2 regions of the Salinimicrobium aquimaris genome follow, and region 1 is predicted to be linked to the other one. Evidence: riboswitches for the same ligand, from Rfam matches in the RefSeq annotation. Region 1 holds a riboswitch; the other holds the start of a gene.

Region 1 (5,897 bases):
GAGAAGATTGCCCACCACTGTCACCGCTCGTGAAGCATCATTTACGTGAACAACAGCATTGCTGTACTGCGGGTCAATCTTTACCGCAGTATGAGCCCTGGAGGTAGTTGCTCCACCTATCAACAGCGGAACAGTGAATCCCTGTCCTTCCATTTCCTGAGCCAGGGAGGCCATTTCGTCGAGGGACGGAGTGATGAGTCCGCTAAGGCCAATAGCATCAACATTTTCGGCTTTCGCGGTCTCAATGATTTTCTCGGGAGGTACCATCACCCCCAGGTCGATCACTTCATAGTTGTTACATGCTAGCACTACGCTCACAATATTTTTTCCGATATCATGAACGTCGCCTTTTACTGTGGCGAGAAGGATTTTACCTGCCCCGCCCTGCCCCCTGGCCCCCGGCCCCCCGATGGGGGAAAGCCCCCTCTCCCCCTCAGGGGGCTGGGGGGCTTTCTTCTCCTCCTCAATATATGGTAAAAGATGAGCCACTGCTTTTTTCATAACCCTGGCCGATTTCACTACCTGGGGCAGGAACATCTTTCCACTGCCAAAAAGATCTCCTACCACGTTCATTCCCGTCATTAGCGGACCTTCAATAACATCTAAGGTACGCGCGGAATTTGCCCTTGCAGCTTCAACATCTTCAACTATATACTCGTCAATTCCTTTTACCAGGGCGTGAGTGATTCGTTCCTGCAGGGAGCTTTCTCTCCAGGAAAGATCTGTTTTGCTTTCCCTTTCTTTCCCCACAACAGTTTCAGCAAAAGCCAGGAGGCGCTCGGTGGCATCATCGCGGCGGTCAAGAATAACATCTTCCACATGCTCCAGCAGATCCTTAGGAATGTTATCATACACCTCCAGAAGTGCAGGATTTACAATCCCCATGTTCATTCCGGCTTTAATAGCGTGATACAGAAATACTGAATGCATAGCTTCCCGCACGGGATCATTTCCGCGGAAAGAAAAGGAAACATTGCTCACTCCCCCACTTAGGTTCACGTGTGGCAGATTTTCCTTGACCCAACGTGTGGCTTCAATGTAATCCACAGCATTACGCCGGTGTTCTTCCATACCTGTTCCTACAGGAAAAATATTGAGGTCGAGAATGATATCTTCTGGCGAAAAACCGGCTTTTTGAGTCAGCAGATCGTAAGAACGTTTCGCGATCTCAATACGACGCTCATAATTATCTGCCTGGCCAATTTCATCAAAGGCCATTACCACTACTGCCGCTCCATAGCGCCTTATCTTTTTTGCATGCACCAGGAATTCCTCTTCCCCTTCCTTGAGGCTTATTGAGTTCACCACACATTTCCCCTGGACTACCTGCAACCCGGCTTCGATGATCTCCCATTTGGAACTATCTATCATAACAGGGATACGGGCTATATCGGGCTCGGCCATTAACAGGTTCAGGAATTTCACCATAGCTTCCTTCCCGTCGATGAGCCCGTCGTCCATATTCACATCCAGGATCTGTGCTCCACCTTCCACCTGGTCACGGGCTACAGAAAGTGCTTCATCGTACTTCTCTTCCTTGATCAACCTCAGGAACTTTTTAGAACCGGCAACGTTAGTGCGCTCCCCTACGTTAATGAAATTAGAATTGGGGGTGATGACCAGGGGTTCGAGACCCGACAGCTTTAAATATCTCTGCTGCTTACCTTCCAAAAATGTGTTTTTTGATGTTCTTTTTTCTCCTGTCATTATACTTCAGTTTCAGGTTGGATCTCTTTCTTGAATTCCCGTGGCTTGTATTCTTTAGCTACTTCAGCAATGGCTTTGATGTGTTCGGGAGTTGTTCCGCAGCAACCTCCGAGGATATTTACAAGTCCGCGGGAAAGATACTCCCGGATCTGTGCAGCCATCTCCGTCGGGCTCTGGTCGTACTCCCCAAAAGCATTTGGCAACCCGGCATTGGGATAAGCAGACACTCCAAATCCGGAACTTTTAGCTAAAACCTCCAGGTGTGGCGTGAGCTGTTTTGCCCCCAGGGCACAATTAAAGCCCACGCTGAGCAAAGGAATGTGAGAAATGGAAATAAGGAAAGCTTCGGCAGTTTGCCCGCTCAAAGTGCGGCCCGAAGCATCTGTAATGGTTCCGCTTATCATTACCGGAATGTCGACATCCAGCTCCTCCTTAAGTTCTTCAATGGCAAAAAGAGCGGCCTTGGCATTTAAGGTGTCAAAAACCGTTTCTACAAGCAGCACATCTACTCCGCCATCGATCAATCCCTTTGCCTGCTCCTTATAGGCGGCAGCCAATTCTGTGAACGAGATCGCCCTGAAACCGGGATCATTAACATCTGGCGACATGCTCGCGGTTTTATTAGTGGGGCCGATAGCGCCTGCCACGAAGCGTGGTTTATCCGGGGTCTCAAAAGTGACATTTTGAGCCACTTCTTTGGCTATCCTGGCAGATTCATAGTTAAGTTCATAGACCAGCTCCTGCATCTGGTAGTCGGCCATAGCAATGGAAGTCGCCGAGAAGGTATTGGTTTCGACAATATCTGCACCCGCATCAAAGTACTTGCGATGGACAGCTGCAATTGCTGAAGGTTGAGTGAGGGAAAGCAGGTCGTTGTTTCCTTTGAGCGACACAGGCCAGTCGGCAAAACGTTTTCCGCGGAAATCTTCTTCGGTAAATTTATATTCCTGCAGCATGGTACCCATGGCACCGTCGAGGATCAGTATTTTTTCTGAGAGTAAGTCTTCTATTTTTGACATTGGTTTGCGCAATATGGCTATCAAAAAAGAAGTCGGGAAAGAATTCTTAGTTATCTATCCCCGAGTACTCGGGGTAGAACGTAGCACCTTCTCCTAAGGAGGGTTGCTAAGGTTTCACAGGGTCTAATCCCTCAACCTTTCTTGATAACTCGTTTATTAAAAAATGAACTTAGGCAAAGATATCTATAAAACCGGGAAATGCAAATGAAAAGAGAGACAAGAGACAAGAATCAAGAGACAAGAATCAAGAGACAAGAGACAAGAGACAAGAGACAAGAGTCAAGAGACAAGAGTCAAGAGTCAAGAGAAAATTTTTCTGGGATTTTAAGTTACTATCAATAGGTGGGTTAGAAACTTCACAAAAAGTTCTTCATTCAAAAAGTAAAATTTCTTGTTCAATATTTAAAAAAGCTTTTTATATTTGCACCCGCAATGGAGGAATGGCAGAGTGGTCGATTGCGGCAGTCTTGAAAACTGTTGAGGGTAACACCTCCGGGGGTTCGAATCCCTCTTCCTCCGCAGACTTTAAATGCTTCCCTGAAAGGGGAAGCATTTTTATTTTAAGGAAGGTTTAAACGCAGTTTGAAGACCTTTTCTCTAGCATGTCCTGCGAATCCTTAAATCAGCTTGGTTAGCAGTAGACTCGAGTCGAACAAAAGCAACACAAAACTTAGTCGGAATGACTACAGCATGAGCGAGATTCCTGGATGGGCGGACAAGGAACAGATCCGTAGCTACAAAAAACGCAGCAATCCCCCTCCAAAGGCTTCACAACTACTTCACAGTTTGAGCATTTATAAAAGAATTGGCAAGCATCTGCAGGCATTATTTCCTCCCTCGAAACCTTGCAATAGGGACAAGTAATTAACGATTTTAATATGGTCTTCATTGATTCATTTTTAAGGCATAGATGAAGTACTTATATTGCTTCAGGCTGGTGGTGCAAAAAATGTCCCATTTTTATAGTCTAGCTTTCAAAGGTGCGTACGCCCCGAAGTTTTTGCTAAAATTAACAAACATTCTTTCAGTATCCTCTAAATTCGATGGTCAAATAATGGAAAACTCCCGATAGTCATGGAAAACACTATTCTCCTTCTAGTAGGAGTTACTATCCTCGTATTGGTCCTTTTTGACTTCTTTTATACCACGCTTTCAGGAAGTGGATTGGGTTTTATCTCCAAAAAGGTTGCAGTCTCTGCTGAAAAACTGGTAAAATTTCTCGTCAAAATAATGGGTAGAAATATATTGAAACTCAGTGGCCTGACTGTCAACTTGTCTATGCTCTTCATCTGGATAACACTAACGTGGGTGGGCTTGTTTTTGGTCTACTCATCCAACCCAGAAGCAATAGTCAATGCCCAGGGCGATACGGCAGACGTTTGGGAAAGATTATATTTTACAGGGTATATCATCTCGACTCTGGGTATGGGAAATTTTTATCCCACAACTCCTTTCTTCGAAATTTTGACCAATTGCTTTGCTTTTTTGGGCTTTATCCTCTTTACCAGTTCTATGACGTACTTTATTTCAGTGGCTTCAGCTCTCGTTCAGAAAAGGACCCTCATAAAAACCATTCATGGACTTGGAACAAATCCCCAAACCATATCCGAAAAGCTAAATTCATTCAGCAGTTCGTACAGCTATCAGCAACTTCTGAATTTACAGGAAATGGTGGACCAGCACGCTGTTAATCATCATGCTTACCCGGTTGTACATTTTTATACCCGACCAGAGCCAAAAGATTGTTTAAGTCTGAACATGGCGAGACTGGATGAAGCTCTTTCCATTCTTATAGGCTCTGAGAATAAAAGTAAATTCCAAAAAGAATTGCAACCTCTTAGATCTGCCATTTATACTTTTCTTCAGAATCTCGATAGTAATTTTTCCCGGAGTATGCCAAAGGTGAAAAATCCTGTACAAGCATCCTACTTTGGTTATCACCAAAGTATCAAAAATGACGAGGAACAAAAGGATAGAAGGAGGATTTTAGAGAGATTGCTTAAGAGTGAAGGTCTTAAGTGGTCTGATGTTGTGCAATAGCTCAATTGCATTATGTTGTACCTGTTGTCATTCCTTGAAATTACTGCGTGTTGAGAACATCAAGGATTCCAAAGCTTATTACTCCAACGTAGACGAAAACCAATAAAGCCAGAGTAATCACCTGCCATCTGGTGAATCCATAAGCCTTGTTTTTCGAGCCCAAATGAATAAAGAAAGCATAGAGGATGGCTACAAGTGCGACAAAGGTTAGTACTGTCACAAAAAGCGAAAAATTATTTACGGGAATCCCAACCAGGGCTAAAGGAAAAAAGGCTATGGTGAGAGTTACCGCATGATCCCCGATAACACTTGTCACAGACGAAGTAATTTGGCCACTTTTAGCTACACTCCATGTGGCAAATATTTCGGGAAGTGCGGCCATTGGTGCTGTAATAAAAAGTCCGCCAACGATTTCAGAAAGATTCATAGCAGTAACAATATTCTCTGTTGCTCGCACTGTGAAATAGGCTCCTAAGCCAAGAACAGCTAATCCGGCACAAGCCAAAGCTATTTCCTTTTTCTTCCAATCTACCTGTTCCTTATCCTTTTTCCCGCGCAAAAGCGCCTGACTCAGGTAAAGGGCATAGATACCCAGCATGATCCAGCCATCTACTGGTTGAAGTCCCCTCCATGGCTCTGGAACAGTGAGTATGGCCACTACAGCGATGATCACGAGGTACGGTAGCGCCTGAACCGTCACTGCTGTCTTATCTACTCTTAAAAGGTGTTCTTTGAGATGTTCCTCGTGATTTTTTTTTGCTTTACTTTTTTTCAGGTGCCGGGTCGCCAGGTATGCCGTTACTACCATCACCGGAATGGCAATAACGTTGGACCCCAGCATTGTTCCCAAACCAATATCTCCAACCCCTCGAGAAGCACTGGCAATGTTGATTCCTATTTCAGGACTTGCTGCAGCCAACCCCACCAAAGCTCCCCCTGCAGCTACAGAGAATCCCCATTGTTGCCTTAATTTCTTTAGAGGTTTTGCCAGGTGCTCTGCACCCCAGTGAGCAGCCCAGACTGCTGCCGGAAGTACGAGGTCCCAGATCCAGATGTCCATCATATTTTTTTATCTTCAAGTTAGGTACTTTAGGAAGGAAAAATGTTATGAAAAGCAAAAAGTGCTGAATT
Region 2 (5,897 bases), 330 kb from region 1:
TGGGAGTGAGCCTTGGTTTGAATGTTCTCGGATTTAAGCTGGTACAAGACAAGGAAGCACTAAGCCTGGAGAAGATGAATGATCTTTCTGAAGAGGATGTTCCGCGCATAGACAGGTTCATTGCCGGGAACTACAGTGAAAACGCCGACGATATTAGTTATTATCCGTTTTACGGCTCTTTCGCTGTTCCTGTGGTCATGATGCTCACAGATTCAAAGCTCAGGACTCATGCCGGGCAAATCTCCGTTTTATTCGTGGAAAGTATGGCTACCACAGGTGCTCTCTTTACTATTACTGCCGGCCTTGTTGACAGACCAAGACCTTTGGTTTACAACACCTCTGTACCCGAAGATCTGCGAAGAGAAGGTGGGGCTCAAAGGTCCTTTTTCGCAGGACATACTGCTGCAACTGCATCGGCTACCTTCTTTGCTGCGAAGATCTATAATGATTTTTATCCCGATTCTGCGTTGAAGCCGTACGTGTGGACAGCAGCCGCTGCAGTACCTGCATGGGTAGCTTACCTGAGATCCAAAGCCGGAAAGCACTTTTTGACAGATAATATAGTAGGATATGCTGTTGGTGCAGCAAGTGGAATACTGATCCCGGAGTTCCATAAAATCGAAGATTCCGATTTTAGAATGTCACCAACCATGGGAGTAGACATCCGCGGATATGAATATCAGGGCCTGTCCTTTCAGTACAGCTTTTAATTGAAACACTTCTTTTCTGCTGAATTTTTCTATTTTTAGGTTTTAATCAAATCCTAAACATGAGAAATATCTTCTTTGTGGCGATTTTATTCGCCTTTCTAACCCCTGAAGTTACAGCCCAGAAAAAAATTCCAATTCCCGTAGACACCACTGTAGTTACTGCCCACAGGGTCAACATCAATGGCCAGAGAGTAGATTACACTGCAACTACCGGGATGCAACCCGTTTGGAACGATGAAGGAGAAGCTATAGCCAGTCTCTTCTACACCTACTATAAACGGCAAGGCAATGTGGACCTGAAGAACCGTCCCCTGGTGATCTCCTTTAACGGCGGACCGGGATCGGCTTCGGTATGGATGCATATAGCATACACCGGACCCAAAGTGCTGGAAATCGATCCTGAAGGTTTTCCTATCCAGCCGTATGGCGTAAAGGAAAATCCTTATTCGATCCTGGATGTAGCAGATATTGTCTTTGTTAATCCCGTAAATACAGGATTCTCAAGGATCATTGAACCTAAAGGTGACAAGAAAAGAGATAGAGACCAGTTCTTTGGTGTAAATGCAGACGTGAGTTACTTGGCCAAATGGATCAACACCTTCGTTACCCGTTATGACCGGTGGCTATCACCAAAATATCTTATTGGAGAGAGTTATGGCACCACAAGAGTTTCAGGCCTTGCGCTGGAACTTCAGAATTCCCAATGGATGTACCTTAATGGAGTCATCCTCGTTTCCCCAACAGATATTGGTATAGATCGTGAAGGCCCTGTGGAAATCGCAAACCGACTCCCCTACTTCACCGCTGCTGCCTGGTATCATGACCTGCTTCCGCAGGAACTTCAGCAAAGAGATCTGGAAGAATTGCTTCCCGAAGTAGAGCAATACGCTATCAATGAACTACTACCGGCACTCGCACAGGGAGGCTTTCTTGAGCAGGAAAGAAAAGAGGATATAGCCGCTACCATGGCCAGATATTCAGGCATCTCAAAAGAAGAGATCCTGCAACACAATTTGGAGGTACCTTACAGGTATTTCTGGAAGGATCTGCTTAGAGATAAAAAAGGCTTAACAGTAGGGAGGCTTGATTCCCGGTATGTTGGTTTGGACCGCAAAGAAGCAGGAGATTCTCCCGACTACAATTCTGAACTTACTTCATGGCTGCATTCTTTTACTCCTGCGATCAACCACTATTTAAGAAATGATCTGAAGTTCAAGACAGATCTTACATATTACATGTTTGGACCTGTACACCCTTGGGATCGCAGTAGAGACAACACAGGGGAAAACCTAAGACAGGCGATGGCACAAAATCCAAACCTGGACGTTTTGATCCAAAGTGGATATTTTGATGGTGCCACGACCTATTTTGACGCAAAATATACCATGTGGCAACTCGACCCTAGTGGAAAAATGCGTGACAGATTAAGCTTTAAAGGTTATAGAAGTGGACATATGATGTACCTGAGGAATGAAGACCTTAAAAAGGCCAATGAAGACCTACGAGAGTTTATCCTTAACTCCTTGCCCAAACCGGGAGCACCTGCAACTTACTAGTAAAAAAGAGCAAAATGAAAAGCCATTCCCATCAGGAATGGCTTTTTTTTGGACAACCATCAGGATTTAGTGGCCTTAACAGATTCAAGAAGCTCCTCCAGTACCTTTTCAACACCAAATTCATCATTACTGCCAGCATGATGAGTTGCTACTGCTTTCACCTCATCATGTGCATTTTTCATAGCATAGCTGTAGCCCGAATGTTGAAATAATTCGATATCATTCAGGTAATCTCCAAAGGCCAGAGTTTCCTCCTCCTTTATATTCATTTGCTGCTGAAGAGCTTTTAAAGCATTTCCTTTCTGGGCCTCTTTGTCATTGAAATCGATCCAGATCTTTCCGGAAAGTTTTACCTGTAACCGTTTTCCGAAATGCTGAAGGTGTGGCAGGGAATTTTCTTCGGCGCCGGCAAGGTCACAGACGGTGAGCTTCAGGATCACATCATCTTCGACCTGTAAAAGGTCTTCAACAACCTTGTACTTCTCGTAATGGTTAAGAAAGGGTTCCATAAATTCAGGATCTGTCTTCTCAATATAAGCCTGTTTCCTTCCGCAGAGGATCAAATACTTGTTATCGAGTTTTCTCACTGCTTTTATTACTTCATGAACCACTTTCCTTTCCATGGGCACAATGTGAAGTTGCCTGCCCTTGTACATTACAATGGCGCCATTCTCGGCCAGGTAAATAAGCTCATCCTTGACAGCATCCATTCGTTCCATGAGACTGTAGTACTGCCGGCCACTGGCAACAGCAAATTTTATTTCCTGCTCCTGTAGCTCCTTGAATATCTTTAGGAATTGCGGACTCACTTCATGCCGGCTGTTGAGCAAAGTGCCATCCATATCACTCACGATGAGCTTTATCTTTGAATAATCCATTATCATATTTCTAGGGCTCCAAATTTAAAATTAAGACTTCGGAAGAATTAATTACACACGTTAATTTTTTGGGAAGATCACTTTTAAATACTCAACAAATGCCGCTGAAGATCTTAAACTCCTGAAGGAAGTGAGGGCTAGCAACTGTTTATCAATGCTTTAAGAAAAAATTTTTTCTTTTGGAAAATCTTTTTTGGTGATCTCGAAGTTGCATTCTATTTTTGCTTCTTCAAATCAATAGTGAATTGATTTATAAAGAAGCGTGGAGAGACAGGCTCAATGATACGCTAGCAACCTGACCGAGTCAAGGTGCTAACTCCTGATCCAATTTTGGAGAATATAAATTAAACGATGATGAAAAATTCCATACCGGCAGACGCTATTCTGCATTTCAACACTTCCTTATACTGTTCGGCGACTTCAAGATCTTTTTGTTGCTGTTGTTGCTAGGAGCTTTTTAAACCGACTTTGCTCTTTCAGTTTTCGGACTGAATCCCTGTAATTTATTTGGCCTCGTTGAAGCCTTTTTTCCTTGTATCTATTGATTATGTACCCAATCCTGTTCCCGTTTCTCGGAAAGGCATTTGCAAATTATTGCCTAACAGCAACTTTCAGGTTTTCTCTCAAGCAGGAAACCAGTTGGAGAGAGAAATTATCCAGTGGCAAAAGCTGGATGTTTGTCCATTGCTGTAGATGGATTTCACTCCCTTAAAAATTCAAAAAAACTGTAATAATAATTATATCATGAGTCTTAATAACAATAATCCTAACCCCATAGCAGTCTATTACGAGCACCCGGACTGGTTTCGTCCTTTATTCAATGAACTGGAAAAACGCGAAATCCGGGTGGAGAAACAGAATGCTGCAGAACATCTTTTCAGAATTGCTGAAAAGGATTTCTCCTACGATGTTCTATTTAACCGAATGAGTCCATCGGCTTACCTGCGCAATAATGCACAGGCAATCTTTTATACCTCCAGCCTACTGGAATCACTTGAAAAGAAAGGCATAAAGGTGATCAATGGATCAAAAGCATGGAAGTATGAAATTTCGAAAGCCCTTCAATTGAATCTGCTGGAATCTCTTGGTCTCCCCTACCCAAAGGCAGTGGTGATCAATCATCCTTCCCAGGCGGTTTCTGCAAGTGAAGGTCTTCGGTTTCCAATTGTGGTCAAAGCCAACATAGGTGGTAGTGGAGCGGGAATCGTTAAATTCAATAGCCGGGAAGAACTGCAGCAGGCAGTAGCAGAAAATAACATTGATCTGGGACTTGACGCTACGGCCCTGGTTCAGGAATTTATTCCGGCGCGGGGTGGATCCATTCACCGGGTTGAAACTCTTGGAGGCAAATACCTCTATGGAATAAAAGTATACACCTCGGGCGAAAGCTTCAACCTTTGCCCGGCAGATATCTGCCAAACTACGACAGGGCAAGAATTAACAAGGAATGCGTGTGCTCTTGATGCGCCAAAAAATGGATTAAAGGTAGAAGCCTTTACTCCGTCCCAAGAGATCATTGAGCAAATTGAGCAAATCATCCAGGCCACGGGCATAGAAGTGGGTGGTATAGAATACATCATAGACGACAGAGATGGGCAACTTTATTATTATGATGTGAATGCGCTATCCAATTTCGTGGCAGATGCAACCAACGTCATAGGATTTGATCCCCATGAAAAACTGGTTGACTATATAGAAAAAGTCGCTAACCTTAAAAAAGAAGAAGTACTATGAAATACGGATATTGGTTACCGGTATTTGGAGGATGGTTGAGAAATGTTCCTAATGAGAACATGTCTATTTCCTGGGAATACATAAAGAACCTGGCGCAAAAAAGTGAAGACTGGGGATATAGCCTCTCTCTTATTGCCGAATTGTATTTGAATGATATCAAAGGGGAAGAGGCCCCATCTTTGGATGCGTGGTCTACTGCAGCTGCACTTGCTGCGGTAACAAGGGAGCTGGAGATCATGGTGGCGGTGAGACCCACTTATCATAATCCGGCCCTGCTTGCAAAGGCTGTCGCGAATCTGGAACACATAAGTAACGACAGGATCTCGTTAAATGTCGTTGCCTCCTGGTGGAAAGCAGAAGCAGAAAAGTATGGGATAGATTTCGACCAGCACGATGACAGATATGCCCGCACGGGAGAGTGGATAGAAGTGGTTAGCAAACTCTGGAAGGAAGATCACGTGACTTTTAACGGAAATTACTACCAGGTCCAGGATAATGTATTGCAGCCAAAACCTGCAAAAAAGCCATTCCTTTATGCCGGGGGAGAATCTGAAGCCGCTAAAACCATGATAAGCCGGCAGTGCGACGGCTATGTTATGCACGGCGATTCCCCTGCAGAAATTGGAAAGAGAATTGAAGACATGAAGCGGCGCAGAGAAGCTCTTGGTCTTCCTCCCATGAAATTTGGGGTCGCTGCCTATGCAGTGGTTCGAGACTCCGAAAAGGATGTGAAGAAAGAAATCGGGAGAATCACGACTGTGGAGGCCTCCTCGGCCAGTTATAAGAATTACCAGCAATGGGTAGAGAACACTCAGCTTGAAAGTAAATTGTCCCTTCAGGATTATTCGGTCTCCAACCGCGGATTAAGAGCAGGACTGGCGGGAACTCCTACTCAGGTTCAGGACAGGATTGGAGAATTTGAGGATGTGGGAGTTGATTTCCTATTACTACAGGCGAGCCCGCAACTGGAGGAGATGGAAAGATTTTCAGATTCAATTATTTCTGCAACAAATTAAAAG

What was found. Region 1 has a riboswitch for S-adenosylmethionine ahead of VR862_RS02405 (homocysteine S-methyltransferase family protein). Riboswitches for the same ligand answer to the same signal wherever they lie in the genome.
Region 2: linked by a shared signal. The riboswitch ahead of VR862_RS00950 (ATP-grasp domain-containing protein) and the one ahead of VR862_RS02405 (homocysteine S-methyltransferase family protein) in region 1 are both predicted to bind S-adenosylmethionine.

Annotation. Positions count from the first base shown of each region.
Region 1 is NZ_JAYDZX010000001.1:539,247-545,143, forward strand. Features, by position in the region: gene metH (methionine synthase) at 1-1,707, opposite strand, end outside; gene VR862_RS02405 (homocysteine S-methyltransferase family protein) at 1,707-2,726, opposite strand; SAM riboswitch class I at 2,774-2,877, opposite strand; tRNA gene VR862_RS02410 (tRNA-Ser) at 3,161-3,245, shown strand; gene VR862_RS02415 (GDCCVxC domain-containing (seleno)protein) at 3,397-3,615, opposite strand; gene VR862_RS02420 (ion channel) at 3,801-4,766, shown strand; gene VR862_RS02425 (sodium:calcium antiporter) at 4,807-5,829, opposite strand.
Region 2 is NZ_JAYDZX010000001.1:206,153-212,049, reverse strand. Features, by position in the region: gene VR862_RS00965 (phosphatase PAP2 family protein) at 1-710, shown strand, start outside; gene VR862_RS00960 (S10 family peptidase) at 770-2,266, shown strand; gene VR862_RS00955 (HAD family hydrolase) at 2,326-3,144, opposite strand; SAM riboswitch class I at 3,392-3,490, shown strand; gene VR862_RS00950 (ATP-grasp domain-containing protein) at 3,889-4,878, shown strand; gene VR862_RS00945 (LLM class flavin-dependent oxidoreductase) at 4,875-5,894, shown strand.